2 regions of the Streptomyces sp. bgisy027 genome follow, and region 1 is predicted to be linked to the other one. Evidence: predicted binding sites of a transcription regulator. Region 1 holds the regulator's gene; the other holds the start of a gene.
The links. Region 1 encodes HrcA, which represses chaperone genes, less so after heat shock. Its sites were predicted from a motif close to TTNGCACTCNGNNNNNCNGAGTGCNAA; they were not measured.

Region 1 (3,353 bases):
GGTGCCGGGCACCAGGTGGTCCACCAGGACGCCCAGGCGCGCGTCCGGACCGGGTGCGAATTCGGCCACGATCGACGGCAGGTCGTCGACGCCCTCCAGGTACTCCACGACCACGCCCTCGATGCGCAGGTCGTCGCCCCACACCTTCTCGACCAGCTCGGCGTCGTGCCGGCCCTCCACGTAGATACGGCCGGCGCGGGCAACGCGGGCGCGGGCGCCGGGGACCGCGACCGAACCGGACGCCGTACGGGTGGGGCGTACCGGAGCCGCCCCCGACGGGCGGACCAGCGTGACGGCCTTGCCCTCCAGCAGGAATCCGCGCGGCTCCAGCGGGAACACCCGGTGCTTGCCGAAGCGGTCCTCCAGGGTCACCGTGCCCGCCTCGCAGCGGATCACCGCGCCGCAGAACCCCGTGCCGGGCTCCTCGACCACCAGGCCGGGCTCCGCCGGGACCTCGCGGACGGGCTCGGGCTTCTTCCAGGGCGGGGTCAGGTCCGGGGAGTACTGGCGCATTCGGATGACGATAGGAGAAGCACGCCCGCGCTCACTGCGACACGCCGAATTCCGACGCGAGCTCGTCGCGCTGGCGCCGTACGAACTCCGCGTCCACCACCGCTCCGTGACCGGGCACGTACAGCGCGTCCTCACCGCCCAGGGACAGCAGCCGGTCCAGCGCGGCCGGCCAGTGCGAGGGCACCGCGTCGGGACCGGCCTGGGGCTCGCCCGACTCCTCCACCAGATCGCCGCAGAAGACCACCTCCCGATCGCCTGTGACGTCGCCCGGCACGAACACCACGAGGTCGTGCGCGGTGTGGGCGGGGCCCAAGTTCGCCAGCAGGACCCGGCGGCCACCGCCCAGGTCGAGCGTCCACTCGCCGCTGACCTGGTGTCGTGGCCGGATCAGCGCGTCCACCGCCTCCTCCGCCGCGGCCGGATCCAGACCGTGGCGCACCGCGTCGGCCCGCAGCTCCTCGCGCGCCTGCCGGCCGTCGAGCACCGTGTCCATGCCGACCGGGCCGTAGACCTCCGCGCCCGCGAACGCGGCCGCCCCGAAGACATGGTCGAAGTGGGGATGCGTCAGCGCGAGATGAGTCACACGGTGACCGGCGAGCAACTGCGCCTGCGTACGCAACCGCACGCCCTCCGCCAGGCTCGACCCGGCGTCGACGACCAGCGCGCTGCCGTCCCCCACGACCAGCCCCGCCGTGCAGTCCCACCCCGGGAGCCGGCACCTGCCCACCCCGGACGCCAGCCGCTCCCATCCCAGCTCTTCCCAAGTCACCGTCATGCGGCGACGCTAGCGGGGACACCCGCGTCGAGCACGGCGGACCTGGCCCGGCCTTGCCCGGGGTGTACCCCACCGCCGTACACTGGCCGGGGACGGCTGGCACTCGGATGGACAGAGTGCCAGGAAAGATGTCAAGGGGAACGAGTTCTGGAGGTGTGCGCGAGATGCTGAGCGAACGCAGGCTCCAGGTGCTGCGCGCCATCGTCCAGGACTACGTCGGGACGGAGGAGCCGGTCGGCTCCAAGGCGCTCACCGAGCGGCACAACCTCGGTGTCTCCCCGGCGACCGTCCGCAACGACATGGCGGCCCTGGAGGACGAGGGCTTCATCGCCCAGCCGCACACCAGTGCCGGGCGCATCCCCACCGACAAGGGTTACCGGCTGTTCGTCGACAAGCTCGCCGGCGTCAAGCCGATGACCCCGCCCGAGCGACGCGCCATCCAGAACTTCCTCGACGGCGCCGTCGACCTCGACGACGTCGTGGCCCGCACGGTACGGCTGCTCGCGCAGCTCACCCGGCAGGTCGCCGTCGTGCAGTACCCGTCGCTGACCCGGTCCACCGTCCGGCACGTCGAGCTGCTCTCGCTCGCGCCCGCGCGGGTGATGCTCGTGCTGATCACGGACACCGGCCGGGTCGAGCAGCGGATGATCGACTGCCCGGCGCCCTTCGGCGAGGCCTCGCTCGCGGATCTGCGGGCACGGCTGAACAGCAAGGTCGCGGGGCGGCGCTTCACCGATGTGCCCAGGCTCGTCGAGGACCTCCCCGAGGGCTTCGACCACGAGGACCGCGGCACCGTCTCGACCGTGCTCTCCACCCTCCTGGAGACACTCGTCGAGGAGAACGAGGAGCGGCTGATGATCGGCGGCACCGCCAATCTCACCCGCTTCGGGCATGACTTCCCCCTCACCATCCGGCCGGTCCTGGAAGCCCTGGAGGAGCAGGTCGTCCTCCTCAAGTTGCTTGGCGAGGCCGGGGATTCGGGCATGACCGTGCGGATCGGGCACGAGAACGCCTATGAGGGACTCAACTCCACTTCAGTGGTCTCGGTGGGCTACGGTTCGGGCGGCGAGGCAGTCGCCAAGCTCGGCGTGGTCGGACCGACCCGCATGGATTACCCGGGAACGATGGGAGCGGTACGCGCAGTGGCACGTTACGTCGGACAGATCCTGGCGGAGTCGTAAGTGGCCACGGACTACTACGCCGTGCTCGGCGTGCGTCGCGACGCGTCGCAGGAAGAGATCAAGAAGGCCTTCCGGCGGCTCGCCCGCGAGCTGCACCCGGACGTCAACCCGGATCCGAAGACCCAGGAGCGGTTCAAGGAGATCAACGCCGCTTACGAGGTGCTGTCGGACCCGCAGAAGAAGCAGGTCTACGACCTCGGCGGCGACCCGCTCTCGCAGGCGGGCGGCGCGGGCGCGGGCGGCTTCGGCGCCGGTGGCTTCGGCAACTTCTCGGACATCATGGACGCGTTCTTCGGTACGGCGTCCCAGCGCGGTCCGCGCTCGCGCACCCGGCGCGGCCAGGACGCGATGATCCGGCTGGAGGTCGAGCTCGACGAGGCGGCCTTCGGCACGACGAAGGACATCCAGGTCGACACGGCCGTCGTCTGCAACACCTGTAGCGGTGAAGGGGCCGCACCCGGCACCTCCGCCCAGACGTGTGACATGTGCCGCGGCCGCGGTGAGGTGTCCCAGGTGACGCGGTCCTTCCTGGGCCAGGTCATGACGTCGCGGCCCTGCCCGCAGTGCCAGGGCTTCGGCACCGTCGTCCCGACGCCGTGCCCCGAGTGCGCCGGCGACGGCCGCGTGCGGTCCCGCCGCACCCTCACGGTCAAGATCCCGGCCGGTGTCGACAACGGCACCCGGATCCAGCTCGCCGGTGAGGGCGAGGTCGGGCCCGGCGGCGGTCCCGCCGGTGACCTGTACGTCGAGATCCACGAACTCCCGCACTCCACGTTCCAGCGGCGCGGCGACGACCTGCACTGCACGGTGACGATCCCGATGACGGCGGCGTCCCTCGGCACCAAGGTGCCGCTGGAGACGCTGGACGGCATGGAGGAGGTCGA
Region 2 (3,353 bases), on a different contig from region 1:
CATGTCCTGGAGCATCGCCTTGCGGCGGTCACCGAAGCCGGGGGCCTTGACCGCGACCGCGTTGAAGGTGCCGCGGATCTTGTTGACGACCAGGGTCGACAGGGCCTCGCCGTCGACGTCCTCGGCGATGATCAGCAGCGGCTTGGAGGCACCGGCCTGGATGACCTTCTCCAGCAGCGGCAGCAGGTCCGCGATGGAGGAGATCTTGCCCTGGTTGATGAGGATGTAGGGGTCCTCCAGGACGGCCTCCATGCGCTCCTGGTCCGTCACGAAGTACGGCGACAGGTAGCCCTTGTCGAAGGCCATGCCCTCGGTGAAGTCCAGCTCCAGACCGAAGGTGTTGGACTCCTCGACGGTGATGACACCGTCCTTGCCGACCTTGTCCATCGCCTCGGCGATGAGCTCGCCGACCTGCTGGTCCTGGGCGGACAGCGCGGCGACCGCGGCGATGTCGGACTTCTCCTCGATCGGGCGGGCCGAGGCGAGGAGGTCCTCGGAGACGGCGGCCACGGCCGCGTCGATGCCCTTCTTGAGCGCGGCCGGGGAGGCACCCGCGGCGACGTTCTTCAGGCCCTCGCGGACCAGCGCCTGGGCCAGCACGGTGGCGGTGGTGGTGCCGTCACCCGCGATGTCGTTGGTCTTGGTCGCCACCTCCTTCACCAGCTGGGCGCCGAGGTTCTCGTACGGGTCCTCGACCTCGACCTCACGGGCGATCGTGACACCGTCGTTGGTGATGGTGGGCGCGCCGAACTTCTTGTCGATGACGACGTTGCGGCCCTTGGGGCCGATCGTCACCTTGACCGTGTCGGCCAGCTTGTTGACGCCGCGCTCGAGGGCGCGACGGGCGTCCTCGTCGAACTTCAGGATCTTCGCCATGACAGCGGGAGCCCTCTCGAAATCTGTGGGTTTCTCAAAAAGACACTGCGCCCCGGGCGCCCGGCTTCTTTAAGTGGTCGCGGGGGCCAGGGGCGCAGCTGGAAAAACTCTGAGGTGGTGCTTACTTCTCGATGATCGCGAGCACGTCGCGAGCCGAGAGGACGAGGTACTCCTCGCCGTTGTACTTCACCTCGGTGCCGCCGTACTTGCTGTACAGCACGATGTCGCCGGTCTTGACGTCGAGCGGCAGGCGCTCGCCGTTCTCGAAGCGGCCCGGGCCCACGGCCAGGACGACGCCCTCCTGGGGCTTCTCCTTGGCGGTGTCCGGGATGACCAGGCCAGAGGCGGTGGTCTGCTCGGCGTCGAGCGGCTGGACCACGATGCGGTCCTCAAGCGGCTTGATGGCAACCTTGGAGCTGGTGGTCGTCACGATCCGACCTCCCCCTTCGGAGATCTCACGGGGTTAACTGTCTGAGGTGGCGACCAGGTGGATCCGTCGTCGCGGGTGCCGGACCTGCCCGTCGCGTAGTTGGCACTCTCCAGTGGGGAGTGCCAGACCCGAGCCTATGACCGTGATTAGCACTCGGTCAAGCGGACTGCTAATTCACGACGGCGCGGCGCATCACGGCGGTGCCGCTACAGGTAGTCCTCCAGCCGCCCCACCGTGAGTCCCCGCCGCTGGATCTCCCGCAGCAGCCGGGTCGTCCGCTCCCGCAGACTCAGCCCGGCGGGCTCACCCGAAGGGACGGACACGATGTCCCCGGCGCGCAGCCGGGCGGGCCCCTCGGCGTACGTCAGTCCGCCGTCACCCTCCATCGCCGCCCGCCACAGCACGACCGCCGTGACACCGCAGTGCGCGGCGGCGCGGAGCGTGGTGGTGTCGTAGGTGCCGTAGGGCGGACGGAAGAGGCGGGGGCGGATGCCGAAGCGGGCGCGGAGCTTGTTCTGCTGGCCGCAGATCTCGGCGCGCTGCCCCGCGTACGGCAGACCGCCCAGGGCGGCGTGGTCGAGGGTGTGGTTCTGGATCGACGCGCCCACCGAGCGCAGCCGGGCGAAGTGGCCGTAGCCCGGGCCGACCACGCTGTCCGTGAGGAACATGCTGACGGGCAGCCGCAGCTCACGGACCATGTCGACGAAGCGCGGGTCCTTCTCGGCGCCGTCGTCGTAGGTGAGGAAGACGACCCGGTCGCGGGTGGGGACGTGGTGCACGACGGGCAGCCGGTCGCCGGCCGGGTGCGGTGTCCTGCGGGCGGGCGGGGCCGGCGGTGCGGGCAGCGGGGCGGTCAGGCCCCAGCGGCGGTACGGCTGGTGCGTGTGCGTGGGGTTCTTCGCCGAGCGCGCCGACCGCTCGGCCGGCCCTCCGCGGGGGTCGGCCGGACCGGCCGGCTGCGTACAGCCCGCGAGCAGGGCGGACGCCAGGACCACTGCCGCGAGGGCCCGCGCCCCCGGCGTCCGCGCCGATCTCACAGGTAGTCCTCCAGCCGTGCCACCGCGTACCCCTCGGCCGTCACCTTGTTCAGGAACCGGCGGATCATGTCGGGCATTGTGCCCTTCCAGTCCTCCCGGCCCCGGAAATGACTGAGCACGATGTCACCCGGTCGGATCTTCCGGTCCCACTCGCGGTAGTCCCAGTGATCGACGAAGACCTCCTCGTTCCAGAGCGGGACGTACTCGATGCCGCAGGACTTCGCGGCGCGCAGGCTGTTGCGGTCGTAGTTGCCGAAGGGCGGGCGGAAGAGCAGCGGGCGCTTGCCGTAGCGCTCCTCGATGACGTCCTGCATGCCGCAGATCTCGCGCTGCTGGCGGCGGTAGGACAGGGCCGGGAGGTAGGGGTGGTGCAGCGTGTGGTTGTTCAGGACCACGCCGCTGCGCTGCATCCGCCTGAAGTAGCCGTAGTCCTCCTTGATCAGGTAGTTGCTGAGGAAGGCGGTGTAGGGCACCTGGAGGTCGTCCATCATCCGCAGGAAGGTCGGGTCCTTCTCGGCGCCGTCGTCGATGGTGAGGAAGACGACCCGCTGCTTGGTCGGGACGGTCGTGAAGACCGGCGGGAGCCCGAGTTCCTCGTGCCCGTCGACCTCGAAGCCGTCGCGGGTGGTGATCTCCGGCTTCTTCGCCGGAGGTGGCGGGGGCGTGAGCGGGACGCTGTCCAGGCGCCAGCGCCGGGCGGCGGCGATACGGGCGGTGCGGGCCCGATGGGCCGACTGGAACTTCTTGGCCTGCGAGTTCACGGTGGCGGCCGGGGAGGGCGTCTTGAGCGGCTGCCGGCTCGGCAGGGCGCCCGCGGCCTCGGAGCCGCCTCCCGGGCCGGATGCGTCCGTCGGCCCCGACGCGCCTCCCGCCCCGGGCAGGGCTCCGGTCCCGGGGCCGCCGGGCTGGGCACAGCCGGAGGCGACGGCGGCCGCGACGAGCACGGCCATGACGCCGTGGACGCGCGCACGCCGGGCCGTCCGCTGACGGTGTCCTACGGGGACCGCCCC

Region 2: groES (co-chaperone GroES) is a predicted target of HrcA. The motif match lies at 1,453-1,479, and genes of this name have one in related genera.

Annotation. Positions count from the first base shown of each region.
Region 1 covers NZ_JBYIVZ010000001.1:400,906-404,258, reverse strand. The annotation lists gene AC3ETA_RS01790 (DUF3097 domain-containing protein) at 1-513, opposite strand, end outside; gene AC3ETA_RS01785 (MBL fold metallo-hydrolase) at 545-1,288, opposite strand; gene hrcA (heat-inducible transcriptional repressor HrcA) at 1,453-2,469, shown strand; gene dnaJ (molecular chaperone DnaJ) at 2,470-3,353, shown strand, end outside.
Region 2 covers NZ_JBYIVZ010000005.1:254,340-257,692, forward strand. The annotation lists gene groL (chaperonin GroEL) at 1-876, opposite strand, end outside; gene groES (co-chaperone GroES) at 998-1,306, opposite strand; gene AC3ETA_RS07740 (polysaccharide deacetylase family protein) at 1,513-2,343, opposite strand; gene AC3ETA_RS07745 (polysaccharide deacetylase family protein) at 2,340-3,353, opposite strand, start outside.